DNA from 3 places in the Peribacillus sp. NPDC096447 genome. Region 2 is predicted to be linked to each of the others. Evidence: riboswitches for the same ligand, from Rfam matches in the RefSeq annotation. Region 2 holds a riboswitch; each other region holds the start of a gene.
What was found. Region 2 has a riboswitch for thiamine pyrophosphate ahead of tenA (thiaminase II). Riboswitches for the same ligand answer to the same signal wherever they lie in the genome.
Positions count from the first base shown of each region.

Region 1: linked by a shared signal. The riboswitch ahead of tenA (thiaminase II) and the one ahead of tenA (thiaminase II) in region 2 are both predicted to bind thiamine pyrophosphate.
Region 3: linked by a shared signal. The riboswitch ahead of ACIQZD_RS03980 (ABC transporter substrate-binding protein) and the one ahead of tenA (thiaminase II) in region 2 are both predicted to bind thiamine pyrophosphate.

Region 1 is NZ_JBIWEV010000002.1:378,812-385,208, forward strand. It holds gene ACIQZD_RS08720 (GDSL-type esterase/lipase family protein) at 113-814, opposite strand; gene ACIQZD_RS08725 (GNAT family N-acetyltransferase) at 1,034-1,540, shown strand; gene ACIQZD_RS08730 (Spo0E family sporulation regulatory protein-aspartic acid phosphatase) at 1,609-1,803, opposite strand; gene ACIQZD_RS08735 (Fur-regulated basic protein FbpA) at 2,056-2,244, opposite strand; SAM riboswitch class I at 2,420-2,524, opposite strand; TPP riboswitch at 2,682-2,788, shown strand; gene tenA (thiaminase II) at 2,878-3,567, shown strand; gene thiW (energy coupling factor transporter S component ThiW) at 3,583-4,104, shown strand; gene thiD (bifunctional hydroxymethylpyrimidine kinase/phosphomethylpyrimidine kinase) at 4,073-4,879, shown strand; gene thiM (hydroxyethylthiazole kinase) at 4,876-5,691, shown strand; gene thiE (thiamine phosphate synthase) at 5,672-6,304, shown strand; gene ACIQZD_RS08765 (MFS transporter) at 6,342-6,397, opposite strand, start outside.
Region 2 is NZ_JBIWEV010000003.1:264,387-270,783, forward strand. It holds gene ACIQZD_RS12530 (ECF transporter S component) at 1-179, opposite strand, end outside; gene tenA (thiaminase II) at 194-877, opposite strand; TPP riboswitch at 1,013-1,142, opposite strand; gene ACIQZD_RS12540 (MFS transporter) at 1,603-2,964, opposite strand; gene ACIQZD_RS12545 (2-keto-4-pentenoate hydratase) at 2,990-3,763, opposite strand; gene dmpG (4-hydroxy-2-oxovalerate aldolase) at 3,760-4,779, opposite strand; gene ACIQZD_RS12555 (acetaldehyde dehydrogenase (acetylating)) at 4,814-5,695, opposite strand; gene ACIQZD_RS12560 (2-keto-4-pentenoate hydratase) at 5,712-6,397, opposite strand, start outside.
Region 3 is NZ_JBIWEV010000001.1:796,445-802,841, reverse strand. It holds gene ACIQZD_RS03995 (amidohydrolase) at 1-396, shown strand, start outside; gene rarD (EamA family transporter RarD) at 477-1,406, shown strand; gene ACIQZD_RS03985 (protein-glutamine gamma-glutamyltransferase) at 1,474-2,295, opposite strand; TPP riboswitch at 2,598-2,707, shown strand; gene ACIQZD_RS03980 (ABC transporter substrate-binding protein) at 2,842-3,837, shown strand; gene ACIQZD_RS03975 (thiamine-binding protein) at 3,849-4,133, shown strand; gene ACIQZD_RS03970 (ABC transporter permease) at 4,130-4,912, shown strand; gene ACIQZD_RS03965 (ABC transporter ATP-binding protein) at 4,896-5,639, shown strand; gene ACIQZD_RS03960 (TatD family hydrolase) at 5,654-6,397, shown strand, end outside.

The DNA.
Region 1 (6,397 bases), on a different contig from region 2:
AAACAACGGCAGATACAAGCAACTCCATGACTTGCAGTTCCCTCAGCTAAAAGCCATATTAAATTCCTAGCAAGCAAAAATGCACAGAATGCCTTTCTGTGCATTTTTGCTTTCATTTGAAATCATAACTTTCCAAAACCCGATTCGCAATGAGCTGATACCCTTTTTCATTCGGATGTAACTTATCACTGAAATACTCTGTTTTCTTTTTACCTTCAAAAAGATCATTCGTAGGAATGAATAACATCCTTTTGTCTTTATCCGCTATTCCCTTTATTGACTGGTTATAATCGCGAATGTGCTTTTCAAGTTTTTGATTTCCTTTAATTGGGTTATATAGTCCCACTACCAGAATATCCGCTTTATCGTTTGCCTTTATCAGTGTTGACGTAATCTTTTTCAGATGGCTGATATACTCCCGTTTACCCTCATTGATTTTTCGATCACTGATTTTCTCCAAGTCCCCGCCGTTACTATTGATCAAGTCATTCGTTCCGATATAAACGATGAAAGTATCGGCTTCATCAAGTTTCGTTTTAATGCGGTAATCATCAAGCTGTTTCATCACCCCATCCGTTTCCTGGCCTTTTATACCGTAATTCCAAAAACTCACTTTTTGTTCCGATTCCGGATTATTCAATTCATCCTCCAGGCCTTCTATATATCCTTCCCCGTCCTTATCCCCTTTTCCATAGGTTAACGAATCTCCAAAAGCCATCACCCTTTGCACATCTTCCGACTCCGAGGCCTGAAATTCATATGCAGCAAAACATATAACCAGTACTATAATCAAAAAAACTGACAATTTTTTCATTTGGTTCTCCTCTGTCTTTTTACTAGAAGTATTTAATCCTTTACATACCCCAAAAACCTGCAGACTTAACATAAAAAAAGAATTGTCAGATAAAGAGTAAAGAGTGTATGATAATAAAAAACTTTCAATGGATTGGGTGTCATTCACCGTCCCTTAAACAAAAAACGGGATTACCCTTCATTCTGGAGATTGAATAAATGATAGTTAGGAGTTTAAATCATGGAAGAGCACATAGAGTTTATAGAGGCAGAACTATCTGATCTACCCAGAATTGTAGAAATATATAATTCGACAATTGCTTCAAGAATGGTCACGGCGGATACGGAACCTGTATCCGTCCAATCGAGGGTTAAATGGTTTGAGGAACATCATTCAGAAAGTAGACCGCTATATATCATTACTATAGAAGGGAAGACTGCTGGATGGATGAGCTTTCAATCCTTCTATGGCCGACCGGCATATAATTCCACTGCCGAAATCAGCATTTATATTGATGATTATTTCCGGGGAAAAGGAATTGGACAAATTTCGATCCAAAAGGCAATTGAATTGAGTCCAAAAATAGGTATTAAAACTTTATTGGGCTTCATTTTCGCCCACAATATACCAAGCCTTAAGCTTTTTTCCAAATTCGGGTTTGAAGAATGGGCACATTTACCTCAAGTTGCCGAGCTGGATGGCATTGAGCGGGATTTGATCATTCTTGGTAAACGTGTCGATATTTAATTTTATTCTTTAGAGCTATTGCCTTGAGCAGTAGCTTTTTCAAATTAATACAGGTCGATTTGGCTAATTTAAAAATACCTATATGCTTTTTGGAGGGAATAATATTCAGACTCTCTTTTTCTTGCTAACGCATTTAATAGTGTATCCAATTCTTGACTGGCTTGAACAGTTAGCAGACTTGTTAAGCCATAACTTGCTGCCAATTTGATCATTTCCTGTCTCTTTTCTTCTACCCTTTCTATAGTTACCTTACGGCAAGGCATATATGTCACCTCCCATTTATTCAATTTTTTTACACTTTCATCATAATGAAACTACTAGTTAAAATCAACTATTTTTCAGAAATAAAATGTGTTATTTTATAGGTTAAATGTGACAAAACACCTACTTCATTCTTTAATTATGTATATTTTATGTCATTTCCTATTAAACGCAAAAAAGCATCCACTAGTGTAGACTGTGAATGCTTACATCATATCCCTTATCCAAGAACCCAAAATATAGTCCATCGCTTACTATGTCATCCATTCAGAAGGTGACTCGTTATTAGGTCTATTTATAACAATCTTATATTCATCTTCAAGCACTTTTAATGGGGCATCATAAAGGTGCCTTTCATCAGAGGTTTTGTATACTCCATTGGCCAATAGCTCTTCAATGAGCTTTGCCTTCCTCTGTTCAATCCTCTTAAATAATTCTGCCATGTAAATGGCTCCTTTCCTAGTCATCCTAGAGCCTGCTTCTAGTTAGCTAACTTTATCAACTTATTTGATTTTCACCAAATTATATATACCTTTTCTATTATGTCACTAAACGTTATTTCCCAAAAATAAAAGCCCCTTCTAATTCAAGAAGAGGCTGACAGTATCCGTGCGGCTCTTCTTATCTTCCAAGCATATGCTTGTTGGATTTAGCACAGTTCCCAAAACGGGTCCGCTGCCGAGGTTTCTTTGGGCCAAGTCCCTCCACCTCTCTGGATAAGAATTCGATATATAAATGTTGTAGAAATGATTCTATCCTAATAATCATCAAAAGTCAATTACCTGGTTCTCCCTTTTTTCCTGGACATAAAGTGCTCCCTCTTCAAATACGGGTTGCATTTTCTTGTCTTTCTGATATGATGTCAGTAATTACATACAATTCACACCACTAGGGGAGTCTTTTTTTTAAGACTGAGATGGAAATAGTTCCGGACCCTTTGAACCTGAACCGGCTCATACCGGCGGAGGGAAGTGGATGATATCGTCCATTTACAGACTATATCCATCTACCCCGTTCCGTATTCAGGAGCGGGGTTTTTCATTATTAAGGGGAACCATTCTAAAGGAGGATGAACAATGGAGAATATTAAAACAGAAACATTCAGTGATAGACTTCATGCACGGGCAAAAGAGATTTGGAAAAGGAACCATTCACATCCCTTTGTCCAGGCAATTGGAAACGGTACGCTTTCTGAAAAGAAATTTGCCTATTACCTGAAGCAGGACTATATCTATCTCATGGATTATTCCAAGCTCTTTGCTTTAGGTGTCATCAAAGCTCATAACATCGAAACCATGGCAAAGTTTGCGAGTATTTTAAATGAAACCCTTCAAGTGGAAATGGATATCCATCGGCAGTATGCTTCCGAATTCGGGATCAGTTCCAAGGAATTGGAAGATACAGAACCTACTCCCACCACTCTAGCCTATACAGGTTACATGCTAAATGCAGCTCAGCATGGGACTTTGGCAGACTTGATCGCCTGTCTCCTGCCCTGCGCTTGGGATTATTATGAAATCGGTTTGCTATTAAAAGAACAAAATGGAGCAGCATTGGAAAACAATCGCTACGCAGATTGGATAAGGTCCTATTCATCACCTGAATTCGGGGAAGCACACAAGTGGCTGATCGCATTGTTGGAAGAATTGACGGAAGGCATGCCAGAAAAGGAACTTCTTAGATTAGAAAAGCACTTTTTGGTTACTTCCCGATATGAATATTTATTCTGGGATATGGTTCAAAATGAGCAGGATTGGCCGCTGTAGGTCGCAGACATGATGATGAATCCTATCAAGAAACTGACGTTGACTGCCATGATCACGGCTATAACGACGCTGACCAGTTCATTTATTTTCATCCCTGCAGGATTTGCAAAGGTCTTCCCTATTCAGCATCTGGCGAATGTCCTCACGGCCGTTCTATTGGGGCCTGCTTATGCTGTGACACAAGCTTTTTTAGTTTCCATCATTAGAAACATGTCTGGTACCGGTTCAATATTCGCCTTTCCCGGCAGCATGATCGGTGCACTTTTGGCTGCCATCCTTTATCGAAAAACACAAAGCTTAAAATTCGCCTGTTTAGGTGAAGTGATCGGGACCGGCATTCTCGGTTCCCTGGCCTGTTATCCACTTGCCATCCTCCTATTGGGGGAAAAAGCTGCTCTTTTTGGTTTTTTACCGGCTTTTATGCTCAGTTCATTCGCAGGTGCGATTTTAGCTTTCATATTACTTAAAATACTTCTAAAAAATAATTATATGAAGGGGTTTTTTTATGAAAACAGCATTAACCATCGCCGGCTCTGATTCAGGGGGCGGTGCTGGAATCCAAGCGGATTTAAAAACATTTTCTGCACATGGGGTCTTTGGAATGTCTGCCATAACAGCCGTAACCGCACAAAATACAATGGAAGTCCGTTCAGTACAGCCAATTGAAACAGCTATCATATCGGACCAAATTGCAGCTATATTTGAAGATATTCCTGTCGATGCAGTAAAAATAGGCATGCTTGGATCAAAAGAAATCGTGGAAACAGTCGCTGCGTCCCTTAAAACCTTCATGCCTGCCATCGTTATCCTTGACCCTGTCATGATTTCCAAAAGCGGCCACCATTTGCTCGACGAAAAGGCTGTCTCCGCCTTAAAAATGGATTTACTTCCGCTTGCAACACTTGTAACACCAAATGTACCGGAAGCGGAAGTACTTACTGGCTTGTCGATTCGGACGAAACAAGATTTCTACAGGGCATGCATTTCAATACAAGAAATGGGCCCCAAAGCCGTTTTACTTAAAGGGGGCCATGCAGCAGGAAATCCAAATGACCTTTTTTATGATGGGACTGACTTCCACTGGATCGAGGGAGAGCGCATACATACAAAAAACACTCATGGTACGGGCTGTACCCTATCATCCGCCATTACATCAAACCTGGCAAATGGACTGCCATTGCAAGAGTCGATCGAACAGGCCAAGACTTATATTTCCGAAGCGATACGCAATAGTTTTTCAATCGGTAAAGGTCATGGACCTGTCCATCATTTTCATTCATATTCAAAAAAAGAACGGAGTGACTTAATATGAAGGTTTCCGCAGCCGATTTATTCATGAAGGTAAAAGAAAGAAAACCACTCGTTCACCAAATCACCAACTTTGTTACGGTCAACGACTGTGCAAATGCCACCCTTGCCATCGGTGGTTCACCAGTGATGACATCGAGCCCAAGAGAAGTGGCGGATATGGTCAAATTAGCGGATGCATTGGTCCTGAATTTCGGTACGATCGATGATAAAGCCTTGGAAGCAATGGAGATTGCCGGTAAGACGGCAAATGACCTGGATATCCCGGTCATTTTGGACCCGGTGGGAGTTGGTGCCACCGCCTATCGAACAGAGCAAGTGAAAGAGCTCCTAAGTAAGGTTACTTTCCAAATCATTCGCGGAAATGCAAGTGAGATCCTTTCATTGATTGGTGGGGATACCGTTACTCGCGGGGTGGATTCGGAGGAGCTTGCGGTTAGCAATGCAGAGCTGGCTGTTCGAGCGGCAAATAAATTGAATTGCATCGTCGTGGTCAGCGGAGCGAAGGATGCGGTCAGCGATGGAAAACATACGTCCATCATCGATAACGGGAACCTCCTATTAACTAATGTTACAGGAACCGGTTGCATGTCCACTGCTCTTATCGGCACTTTTTCCGGAGTCACCGATGATTTCTATTCTGCGGCGATTGCCGGTATCTCAACCATGAGCATTTCAGGTGAACTAGCTGCCAAAAACCTTCAAAAGGATGAAGGAACAGGAACGTTTCGTGTGTGTTTAATCGATGCAATATCAAGAATGGATAAGGAAATCTGGATGCATGAGGTGAAAATAAATGAAGAAGTCCCAAATTGATTTAAGCCTGTATTTAGTTACGGAAGAGTCCCTGGCAATAGAAGAATTGACCAAAATCATTGCAGAATCGGTTTCAGGAGGAGTCTCGATCGTACAGCTTAGAGAGAAAAACAATTCCTCCCTCTCCTTTTATAATAAAGCTTCTGCATTAAAACAGTTATTGAACGAGCTGTCCATTCCCCTTATCATCAATGACCGGGTGGATATAGCACTTGCTGTTGCAGCGGATGGAATTCATATTGGGCAAGATGACCTTCCACTGCCTGTCGTCAAAAAAATGGTTCCTGAAGATATGATTGTCGGTGTATCTGTCTCCACTCTTGAAGAAGCTCTCGAAGCCGAACGAAATGGAGCGGACTATATCGGAGTCGGTTCCGTTTTCCCTACCAAGACCAAACGAGATGCCACCCTAATGGCAATTGAGGATCTGGGGGAAATTTGCCGCAGCGTATCCATTCCCGCAGTAGCCATCGGGGGTATCACTGCCGATAACATTTCCGCTCTTTCTGATAGCGGACTATCAGGTACCGCAGTCGTATCGGCCATCATGAATGCAGATAATCCGAAGACTGCCTCCGAATCCCTTTTAAAAATAATAAAAGACTTTAAATAACAAAGGATGGGGACTCCATACAGTCCCCATCCTTTGTTTATGTCAAAACGGTATTCTTTGTTTCCTTCCCAAATGCTACGGCAACTGCCCCCA
Region 2 (6,397 bases):
AAAATTAAAAAGGCGACGGGGCCAGCTATAAACCACATTCCATAAATAAGTTGATCCAGATGTAATCCTAACGGTTTAACGGAATAATAAATCGAACCCCAAAGAATATAAACGATTCCAAATGCTACCGCAATCACGATCGTGACCAATATGTCCGTTAATTTCAATCCTTTTTTCATTGTTTCATTCCCCTTTATACTTCTAGAGTTTCCTTATGTACAGGCCATGTCTCTAAACGATAAGCCATTTCCCAAAATGAGTATTCATATTGGCTGCTGAGGATAAAATGCTCTTTCATTCTTTCCTTATCTTCGTCTGTCACTTTTTCAGCAATCTCATCAAGCCTCGCAATTTGTTCTTCCACCAAAGTGCGGAACCACTCTCCTCCGTAAGCCGCTATCCATTCTTGATAAATCGGCTCTTCCGGCATGCATCCTTGCAGTCTTTCACCTATTTCATAATACAGCCAGTAACACGGCAAGATAGCTGCAATAACATCTCCTAAATGTCCCGAATATGCCGCACGATACATATGGGAAGTATAAGCATAAGCAGTCGGGGCAGGTTTGAAATTATCCCGTTCTTCTTTTGTGATGCCTAATCTCTCGGAAAAATTCTCATGAAGCTTCAACTCCGCTTCATATGTTCCTTGTGCATGGCCGGCAAGCCTGCTTGTTGTATGTAAATCTGTAGCTTTGACTGCCCCTAAAGCTTGAACTCTAGCAAAATGAGATAAATAATAGGCATCTTGCATGACATAAAAACGAAAACTCTCCAATGGCAATGTGCCATCACCTATTCCTGCAACAAACGGGTGATTAAAACTAGCTTCCCAAATATGATCAGCTTCCTGACGAATTTCCTCTGAAAACTTCATGTCCATTACCTCCAACTTATATTTTTCAAGAAATGTTACGGAAAAAAACCTTTTATCACCCCTTTTTTTGCAAACAAAAAACCACTTTCTTAAACGTAAAGAAAGTGGTTGTACTTGAAATAATACAGAAACGTATTGTTCCAGACCCCACTTCCCTACGCTGGTATAAACCAGATCAGGTTCTAAGGGTCTTAAAGTCATACTTTAATCTCAGCTTCTGCGGTAAAAATCAACTTTCACCTATAAAGCACCCCTAGTGGTACAAATTGTATATCAAATTTCATTTGCCTTTATATTAACACGATAAATCCAATTGTCAAACGTATTACGGAAAGTTTTCAACTTAATGATTTAGGGTTACTAACCTTTCAATCTTGCATAAACCCCCATTTACCCGGCGTTTAACGGCACTTTAATCAATGATGTTCAATACGTAATTCACTCGTGAATTTAGCTACTTTACTCGTGAGTTTGGCCGGTTTACTCGTGAAATTGATGTTTACTTGGGATTTCTGCTGCTTTACTAATGAGTTTAGCCGCTTTAGTTATGAGTTTGGCCGGTTTACTCGTGAATTTAGGTGTTTTACTCGTGAATTCAACTGGTTTACTCGTGAATTTAGCTGTTTTACTCGTGAATTCTATTATTCTCTAAAAAATGGCCTATATGTCAGGGAACAGTTGCATGACTGTCCGCTGACATATAGGCCATCTACTAAAAAACAATATTATACATTCGACGTTGCTTTTAGTTTTATATTTCCCTCAACCTGTAGTTTATCATAGCTGCCATACCTCTCTTTCACAACGAGTAACGCCAAGGCAGCCATTATGCTCGGAACCGTGAAGGCCATGAATGCATTTTGTGGTGAATAGTTTGCAGCCAGCAGTAATCCTATTAATGTTGGGGCAACAATCGCTCCCATTCTACCAAAAGCCAAGGCCCAACCTATCCCGGTGGACCTTATCTCCCGCGGATAATACTCGGATATATACGTATTGGCCAAATTCATCGTGCCGACTGTACAGGCACCTCCAAAAGCGATCAGAATATATAATGCTACTTCATTTGAGGTCAAACCTAATATGACAAAACAAACAGTACCCATGGCACAGAGGGATAAAAGTACTCTTCTATGGCCTATTTTCCCAACTAAGTACCCTCCAATTATCGATCCGCCAATTTGTCCTATTCCCGATATAAGATTGAAAGATAAACTGGATGAAAGGCCGTATCCGGACTGCTGCATGATTTTGGGTAACCATGTATTGAGTCCGTATACCATAAGTAAACAATTAAAGGCAGCTACCCAAAACGCAAATGTGCTAAGAGTACGCTTATTTTCAAAGAGTTTCTTGACTGGAAAGCCCTTTGCCCTTTCTTGGACTTTGGCAAACTCATAATCATCCGACTCTTTATAGTCGCCGTCTGGGTCAATGCGATTCAGGATTCCAGCTAGCTTATCTCCTTGTTTTCGAATAACATAATAGGAAAGCGATTCAGGAAATTGCTTCATGAAGAATGGCAGTGCCAGCAAGGGAAGCGCCCCTATCCAATACAAAACCCTCCAACTCATTTGTTCCATCACATACATTCCAATTAAAGAAGCGAGTATGCTTCCGATAGAATAACCGCAGTACATAGCGGTTACAATGAGCACCTTATTCTTTTTGGGTGAGTATTCCGCCATTAAGGAGATGACGTTTGGCATTAATCCTCCCATTCCCAAGGCTGCTATAAATCGCATAACCGAGAAAAAGGCAGGATGCGGGGCAAAACTTGAAAGTAATGTAAAAACACTGAATAGACATATACAAATGGCAAGCACTTTTTTTCTCCCTATTTTATCCGCCAGAGGTGCAAAAATGAGTGCCCCCACCATCATTCCGAACAATGAGTAACTTGCTATTCCGCCAGCTTCGACTGGCGTCAAGTTCCATTCCTCCATCATCAAAGGCAAACCTACTCCGTACATGGCTATATCAAATCCATCGAAGGTAATTGCGAACAAACACCACATGAAGACCATTATATGAAAACGGCCAAATCTACTATTACCTACAACTTCCGAAGCATTGACTTCACGCAATTAATTCCCTCCTCTTTGCCATATTTCACGCTATAACATGTAATGTCAGTTTCCCTAGTTCACCGTAATCTGCTATTATTTCATCACTTGCCTGTATGGATACGGCATCTGTAATTCCGCCTACTAAAACAATCATTCCAGCCTGAATGGAAAGTCCTTCCCGGCTAATCATTTTTACAAGTTCCACAATTGAATGAATCGGGTGATCGAGCACAGCTTCACCGCGACCCCTCTTTTGCATTTCACCATTTTGATAAAGCGTAACTTCTGCTTGAGCCCAGTCCGTGTGATACGGTGAATAAGCTTGATTGCTAAGCAGGATTTTTGCTGAGGATGCGTTATCCGCTACTACATCGGTAAGTGTAAAAGAAAAATTTTTATAACGGCTATCAATAACTTCCAGAGCAAGAAATACACATTCTACAGCCGGCCAGACATCTTTCGCCGTAATATTTGCACCTTTCAGTTCTTCCTTGAACAAAAAAGCAAATTCAGGTTCCACTCTCGGATGAATGAGTTCCCCAACTTTTAATACTGGTTTAGTTAGCTCCATGCCAGATGTCAACCTGCCATAGATTGCTTCCTCTACCCCTACTTGCTGTTGTTTGGCTTTGCTCGTCAAGCCCATCTTCCATCCGATGAATCTGTTATCACCAGTAAGTGTCTCATTTATGCTCAACTTCTGGATTTCATACGCTTGATTTACTGTTAGTTCAGGATTGGATAATGTAAGCTTATCCATTTCACGACCGTTTTTTTGCGATTCGGCAACCCGTTTTGCCAGTTGATCTAGTTTCATCTTAAAGTCCCTTCTTTCTGAAACGCCATTTGCTTAGCTACTTCAATTATGGTATCTTCCTGACCACCAACCACTTTTTGTCGACCAAGCTCCAACAAAATATCCCGGGCGTCAACTCCATACTTTTTCGCCGCTTTATTTGCATGCAATAAAAAGCTGGAGTACACGCCACTATAACCCATGATTAAACTAGAGTCTGTTATTTCCTGGGGCTTGGGCATGATTGTATTTCCAACTTCCTCCGAAAGATCAAGCATTTTATATAAGTCAATTTCGGTACGGATACCCATCCTATCCAGAACGGCAACAAGCACTTCCGTCTGGGTATTGCCAGCACCTGCACCGAGACAGCGGATGCTGCCATCGATTCTATTCGCCCCTTCTTCAATTGCCATAAGTGAATTTGCCACAGCGAGCGATAAGTTATTGTGAGCATGAAAACCAATATCGATTTTAAGCTTTGATCTTAATAAACTGATCCGCGCCTTCACATCTTGGGGCAAAAAAGATCCGGCGGAATCAACAACATACACAGCATCAGCTCCATAGGATTCCATTAAAGTGGCTTGCTCAAGTAGTTTTTCCGGAGATGCCATGTGAGACATCATTAAAAACCCGATTGCTTCCATACCGAGATGTTTCGCTGCTTCCAGATGTTGCTTTGAGACGTCCGCCTCCGTTACATGGGTTGCAATCCGCGCCATTTTCGCCCCAACGTGAGCGGCTTCTCTTAATTGGTCGATTGTCCCTATACCAGGGATTAAAAGTACTGAAATAACCGATTGGCCAGCAGCTTCAACAGCGGCTTCCACCAATTCAATATCATTCACTTTTGAAAAACCATATTGTAAGGATGATCCGCCCAGTCCATCTCCATGAGACACTTCAATATAAGGGACACCCGCAGCACTAAGTTTCCCAGTCATGTTCTTTACTTGATCGATGGTGAATTGATGTGCAACTACATGGCTCCCATCCCGCAATGCAACTTCAGTCACCAATACATCTTTACGCAAATGAACCCCACCTTTACAGTTCCGATTATCTTTTTCAAACATAGTGTTCGAATTGGCATTTAGCGATCTCTTCCCCTACTTTTACAGCTGAAGCCGTCATTATATCCAAATTACCTGCATATACGGGGAGAAAATCTCCTAACCCTTTCACTTCCAGAAGGACTGTTATTTGTTTCCCATCGAATATCGGCTCTGTCTTCAGGCGGTATCCTGGAACATATTCAGAAACTTTTTCCGCCATCTTATTTATGGACGCTGTTATTGCTTTCATATCAAAGGAATCCGATTGAAGCAGACAATGAATCGTATCCCTCATGATGAGTGGCGGTTCTGCCGGATTCAGCAGAATAATAGCCTTCCCCTTTTTCGCTCCACCCACCTGTTCCAGGGCCCTTGCCGTCGTTTGTGTGAACTCATCAATATTTGCACGGGTTCCGGGACCGGCACTCTTGCTGGAAATTGTCGCTATAATTTCGGCATATTCGACCTGGGCCACTTGACTGATTGCATGAACGATGGGGATTGTCGCCTGACCGCCGCATGTGATCATGTTAACAACCGCCTCATTCAAATTTTCTTTTAAATTCACGGAAGGAACAATGAACGGTCCGATTGCGGCAGGAGTCAAGTCTATCAGCTTCTTGTTCATCCTTTTCAAGGCTTCGCAGTGAAAAACATGCGCCTTCGCAGATGTGGCATCGAATAAAATATCTGCAAGCTCCGGCCTTTCCAAAAATCCATCCATGCCATTTGCAATGACATGATGTCCATGCATCCCAGCTTTCTTCAAACCCTCCGATTCCGTGTCGATACCAATCATCACCGACATTTCCAGAATATCCGACCGATGAATTTTCATCATTAAGTCCGTGCCGATATTCCCTGAACCTATAATGCCTACTTTTAGTTTTTTCAAGGCCGCTGGGCTCCTTTCACTCAAAATTAACCGATACCTTTCCAAGTTTTTCTCCAAAGTCAGCAGAAAAATGGTCACCCGGTTTCGCTTCGATTGCTGCGGATAATGCACCGGATAAAATGACTTCGCCCGCTTTCAAGGAACCTTTGAAACGATGCAGTTCATTTGCTAGCCAGGCTACGCACGTTGCTGGATTTCCAAGTACTGCTTCACCTGTTCCCTGGTTAATGAGTCCGCCATTTTTATATAGTCTCATTCGAATGGAAGGGAGGTCGATTTCACTCAAATGAATTTTGCGATTCCCCAGAATATATAAGCCCGATGATGCATTATCCGCCACAGTGTCTGCAAGTTTGATCTCCCAATCCTTCACCCGGCTATCAACCACTTCGATCGAAGCAACCACATAATCAGTTGCTTCGATTACATCATCAACCGTAATATTGGGGCCATGTAAATCTTTCTTTAATATAAAAGCTACTTCTGCCTCCACTTTTGGTTGGATTAACCGCAAACTCGAAATACAGCCGTTATTTTCTATTTCCATCGCATCAAGTAAATGTCCGTAATCTGGTTCATTCACTCCCAGAACCTCCTGCATAGCCTTGGAAGTCAAGCCTATTTTCTTACCTGATATTTCCAGACCGGACTGGGTTTTCATTCGAATCGTTTCAAGTTGAATTTGATAGGCATCCTCCACAT
Region 3 (6,397 bases), on a different contig from region 2:
AAGGTTCCAGCCAATCTGTTGAAATCCTCCTATGCCTGGAAAACCTATTTGAATTTGGGCATCATTTGTGCGGGAGGGTCGGATGCACCCATTGAGCCATTAAATCCAATTTTGGGCATTCATGCAGCTGTCACAAGGATGAAAATCAATAGTGAGGACCATACCGTATATGGCCTGGGTGAAAGGCTTTCCGTTTACGAAGCCTTTGCACTGTATACAAAAGGGAGTGCTGCGGCAATTGGCCAGGAAAAACGACGTGGTGTAATCATTAAAGGGTACGATGCCGATTTTACCGTGTTTAATCTGGATGTCTTTGCTGTTGCGCCGGATGACCTCCTAAAAGCTGAGGCGGTCATGACGGTCATCGATGACAAAATCATGTATGATAAAAAATAACAGTTGCAAAAAAGAAATGGAAATACAAAATTGTGAGATGGAATTAGATAAAAGGAATGTAAATGGAAAGAAGGCAGGTTATGAACGTGGATGAACAAAAAGAAGGGGCGATCTATGCAGCCCTTTCTTACATGATGTGGGGAGTCGTGCCGATTTACTGGAAGTTCCTTCAGGGGGTCGGTGCAATAGAAATTTTAGCTCAGAGGGTATTATGGTCTTTCGTGTTCATGCTGGTTTTATTGATGTTCATGAAAAAATGGCAGTCGTTTCTTGTCTATGTCAAAAACATAATGGGAAATCCCAAACTCTTTGCGGCATTACTTACGGCGTCACTGCTTGTTACAGCTAATTGGGGAGTGTTCATCTGGGCCGTTAACTCAGGACGGATCCTCGACACGAGCCTTGGATATTATATCAATCCGCTAGTCAGTGTACTATTGGGAGTGATAGTCTTAAAAGAAAAATTGAGCGGGGCCCAAATCATTTCGTTCCTGCTTGCAGGAATCGGAGTCTTGATCCTGGGCATTCATTTTGGCACGATCCCGTGGATTTCTCTTGTTTTGGCCATGACCTTTGGATTATACGGTCTGGCAAAAAAAATGATCAAGGCCGAAGCGGCGATCGGGCTGACGCTCGAAACGATGATGGTAACGCCTCTGGCCCTGGGTTACCTGATATACTTGATGAACCGATCAGAAATGCAATTCTTTACAGAAGGAAGCACAAGCTTGCTGTTGGTGGGCGGCGGGATTGTCACGGCCTTGCCTCTTTTATATTTTGCAAAAGGGGCGGAGAAAATCCCGTTATCGATGCTTGGCATTTTTCAGTATATCGCTCCGACCTTATCTTTATTGATCGGGGTATTCATCTATCATGAAAGTTTTACCAAAGCACATCTTTTAGCCTTTTTGTTCATATGGTCAGCCTTGGCGGTTTATACACTATCCATAACGAAATGGGGTCAGGCCAATGCCCGCAGGCTTAAAGGCAAAGGGAATATTGGTGCATGAATAAGAAAAAATGCTTGGGAGATCTCTCCCCAAGCATTTTTTTACGCCGGTATATAAAACAGAAAGGTCATGAAAGGTATATCTTCGAACCTATTTCAGAAACAATACAATTGGAAAGGCTGACAGGACAGTGTTCGGGCTTTGCTCTATTTAGTTGGAATTGTCTATAGAAGGAACTATCCAGGAAAATGATATGCGTTGTCAGGAATGCTGATATGGTGGCGTACGGCTTTCTATTGCTATTTAATTCATTGATGATTCCCTGTGAAGTGGTAATCCCGATCCCGTGGCCATAAAAGAGGTTTCTCCCTAATAATATGGCATTTTCACCTTGCCATTCAGGAGTTGACTTGTCGTGATCAGGGTTAATGAAGTAAACGCAATCGCCTGGTGAATAATCCCTTCCTTGATGAATATTAAGAGCCATATTCTCTGGAGGGCGCCAGTCATATAAAAAAAGGTTTGAAAAAAGATAGTCGAAATTCCTAGGTCCGATTAAATCCAAAATCGCCTTTAAAAAAGTGACGACTATTGCTGTCCCGCATTCGAAAGCATAAAGCCTTCCATTCATGAAAATGTCCAGAAGTGCAGCATGAGGGAAAATCCCTGGCTGAAGAGTAAAGGTGCCACCCTTTGAAAGGCGCCAATATTGTTCATTGGATTGCGATTCCTCAAGTGTGGAAAATTCTGCATCACTCTTATCCAACGCAATAGCTGCCTCAATGACTCGGTGCCTCAGCTGCATATCGAAATTAAACTCACCAAAGTTCCGGTATTCAAGAACGTTAGAATCTCCCGCCAAACATTGGAGAATTTCAAGTGATTTAGCAGATGCTATTCCTGGTTGGATTTGACTGACATCTAACCATTTGTGATTAATCTTTATCATGATCATATCCACCTTTTGCTTATTAAATTAACGGTTTATAAAACCAGTAAACATAAATGTCTACATGTAATGCTCATTATATGAACGCCTGCAAAGAAATGACTATTTGCCACCGTTGCATCCAAGAATGATTGGAATGGTAAGAGGCAGAATTACCTTGCTTTCAATGATTTTCGTTCCTAAAGATGTTTTGCTAGATATCCTTAAGAGCAAGGAATACCTTTCCAATTAGTGAGAAGAAGCAAATTAGTATTCCCTTTTCCCTATGAATTGATATAATGAGAGAGAAAAGTTCATATGTGCGAGAAATGTAGGGGGGCCAGTACTGCTGGCTGAGATTGCATCCTTTAGATGCTGACTCTTTGAACCTGATCTGGATGATGCCAGCGGAGGGAACATATTATTACTGATTTTCTGTTTTGTATGTTAACGTCCGAATTCATCTTCGGGCGTTTTTTGCTTTTTTATCCAGTATTTGAATAGACCCTGGAGTCCCATTATGGTTCCGGCATATGGATCTTATATGATGTATAGGAGGATAATAACTTGAATAAATTCTTACCACTGTTAACTTCGTTGTTCCTTTTGGCTGGATGTGGTGCAGGCGGAACTAATGAAAAAGAAGAAGCATCCAAAAATGAAGAATTAAAAAAGGTATCGGTCGTTCTCGATTGGACACCGAATACAAACCATACAGGATTGTATGTTGCCAAGGAAAAAGGTTATTTTAAAGAGCAAGGTCTTGATGTGGAAATTATCATGCCAGGTGAAGCTGGAGCGGATAAGCTTGTCGCTTCAGGAAAATCTGAATTTGGCGTGAGCTACCAGGAGGGCATAACACAGGCCCGCGTGCAGGGCGTGCCAATTGTTTCGGTTGCTGCCGTCATCCAGCATAATACCTCTGGATTCGCTTCCCCTGAGGCAAAGAATATAAAAACTCCCAAGGATTTTGAAGGGAAAACGTATGGTGGCTGGGGGTCTCCGGTTGAAAAGGCCATTATTGATTCACTAATGAAAAAAGAAAATGCGGATGTAAATAAAGTGGATATAGTCAATACAGGAGACATGGACTTTTTCACTTCGGTTAAAAGGGATATAGATTTTGCCTGGATTTATTATGGATGGACAGGCATTGAGGCTGAGTTGCGAAATGAAAAGCTTAATATGGTTTACTTAACCGAATACTCTGATAAGCTTGATTACTATACGCCTGTTTTGACTACAAATGAAAAGATGATAAAAGAAGATCCCGAAACTGTTAAAGCATTCGTTCATGCAGCATCGAAAGGGTACCAGTTTGCGATTAAGAATCCTGCTGATGCAGCAGACATGTTAATTAAGTCTGCGCCGGATCTTGATGCAAAACTAGTTAAGAAAAGCCAGGAGTGGCTTGCAGCCAAGTATCAGGATGATGCTCCGCGTTGGGGTGAACAAAAACTGGAAATCTGGAAGAATTACAGTGATTGGATGACTGAAAACAAACTTCTTGAAGGTGATTTCGATCCTGAAAAGGCATTTACCAATGAATTTTTACCAAAATAGGAGGAAATACAATGGCCAATTCATTAATTAGTATACAAATTATTCCTAAAGGGGAAAATGTCATCCCTATGGTCGATGAAGCAATCAAGATCATTGAAGAATCTGGTGTCAAGTATGAGGTTCACCCGCTTGAAACGACAATGGAGGGCGAGCTTTCCGAACTTTTTGCCGTGATAGAAAAAATGAATGTAAGAATGATTGAAATAGGATCGCCGAATGTCATTTCGCAAGTGAAAATATTATATCAGCCAAGCGGGATTACGATGGATACGTTAACGGAGAAATATCGGGCATGATCGGAAGGGGAATTTGGAAGAAGGGGGCTCCCTTCTTTCTTTTATTATTGTTGCTGATAGTTTGGGAGTCAGTGACAGTCTTATTGAAGGTTGAAGAATGGCTGCTTCCCGCTCCATCGGCCATTTTCATTGAAGGAATTGAGTCGTCGCGCAATCTTTACGGACACCTTATATCGACAACTGAGCTTGCGTTGTCGGGTTTTTTTATTGGAAGCTGCATCGGCTTATTGATCGCAGCAATCCTACACCTATTTCAAGGTGTGAAGGACGCGGTTTATCCTCTGCTCATACTATCACAAAATATACCTATCATAGTTTTGGCCCCGCTTTTGGTGATCTGGTTTGGCTTTGGCATGCTGCCTAAGTTAATAGTGATTTCGCTTGTATGTTTTTTTCCGGTTGCGGTTGCATCATTGGACGGTTTTCGCCAGACACCATACGAACTTAAGCATTATTTCAAGATGATGGGAGCTGGAAAAAACCAGTTATTTTGGAAGCTGGAATTTCCTCACTCAATCCCGTTCATTTTCTCCGGCCTGAAAATTTCGGCCACCTATAGTGTAATGGGTGCGGTTATTTCAGAGTGGCTCGGGGCAAAATCGGGGATTGGTGTTTATATGACGCTCGCGTCCTCTGCGTTCAGGACAGACCGGGTGTTTGTTGCCATTTTCATCATCATGGGAATGAGCCTGATCTTTTTTGGAATCATCACCTTCCTGGAGAAATACTTAGTTTCTTGGAAGAGAAAGGAGGGCGGCAAGGATGAAGCTGGAAATTAAAGATGTCTCCTATTCTTTCGATGGTAAACAGAATATATTGGAGAATATGAATTTTCATGTGGATGATGGGGAATTTGTCACGATCCTTGGGCCATCGGGCAGCGGTAAAAGTACATTGTTCCACTTGATCGGCGGCATTTTGAAGCCGGATCATGGCATCATTTCACTGGATGGTAAAAAGATAAATGGCTTAAAGGGCCATATCAGCTATATGCCGCAGCAGCCTTCCCTTTTACCTTGGAGAACGGTATTGGAAAATGTTTTGCTTGGAAGTGAACTTGCTGGGATCAGTGATAAAGAAAAGGCAAAAGCCCTTTTAATGAAAGCTGGATTAGAAGAGTATGAGAAAGCATATCCGCATGAATTATCAGGAGGCATGAAGCAAAGGGCCGCATTCATCCGGAGTATCTTAAGTCCACAGGACTTGATGTGCCTGGACGAACCCTTTTCTGCCTTGGATGAACTGACAAGATTGCAAATGCAAAAATGGCTGTTGTCGGTTTGGGAAGAAAATCGGAGGTCGGTGCTTTTTGTTACGCATAGCATAGATGAAGCGGTTTTCCTATCCGATAGAATTTATGTGTTATCAGCAAAACCGGCTGCTGTCATCAAAGAAGTGAAAGTTCCATTTCCAAGGCCAAGAAGTGAAGAACAGCTTCTTAGTGATGAATTTTTTCATTTGAAAAGAGAGTTATATGCAGCACTAATGCCAACTCTTTCTACTTAAGGAGGCTATTAAATTTGAGAATCATCGACAGCCATATCCATTTGGATAAATATGATGTTGTTAAGCGGAAGCAGATTCTGACTGACATGGAAAAGGTTCATTTGCAATCCTTGCTGACTGTTTCCATGAATTTGGCTTCTTCGATTAACAATTATCAGCTTTCACTGAAAGATTCCCGAATTAAGCCTGCCTTTGGCTTTCATCCAGAGCAGCCCCTCCCGAGTGATGAAGAAGTGAACGAATTATTGAACTGGATGCGGGAACATCGTCAAGATATGGTTGCCATAGGTGAGGTTGGACTGCCCTATTACTTAAGGCAGGAAAATCCCGATATTGATAACTCAGCGTATATATTGATACTGGAGAAGTTCCTGGCTTTTGCTAAAGAGGTGGAAAAGCCGGTTATCCTTCATGCCGTCCATGAAGATGCACCTATCGTTTGCGACCTTTTGGATAAGCATCAAATCACAAAGGCGCACTTTCATTGGTTTAAAGGCGATATCCGGACAGTCGAAAGAATGGCCGAAAAGGGCTACCACATTTCGATTACACCTGATGTTTGTTATGAGAGGGAAATACAGGAATTAGTTTCGGCATACCCACTTAAGCTGATGATGATTGAAACGGATGGCCCATGGCCGTTTGAAGGGGTTTTCGAAGGGAAATGGACCCATCCCGGCATGATGCATGACAGTGTGCGTCAAATTGCTTCGATTAAAGGATTGCCGATTGAGGATGTTTATGAAACCCTTTATCAA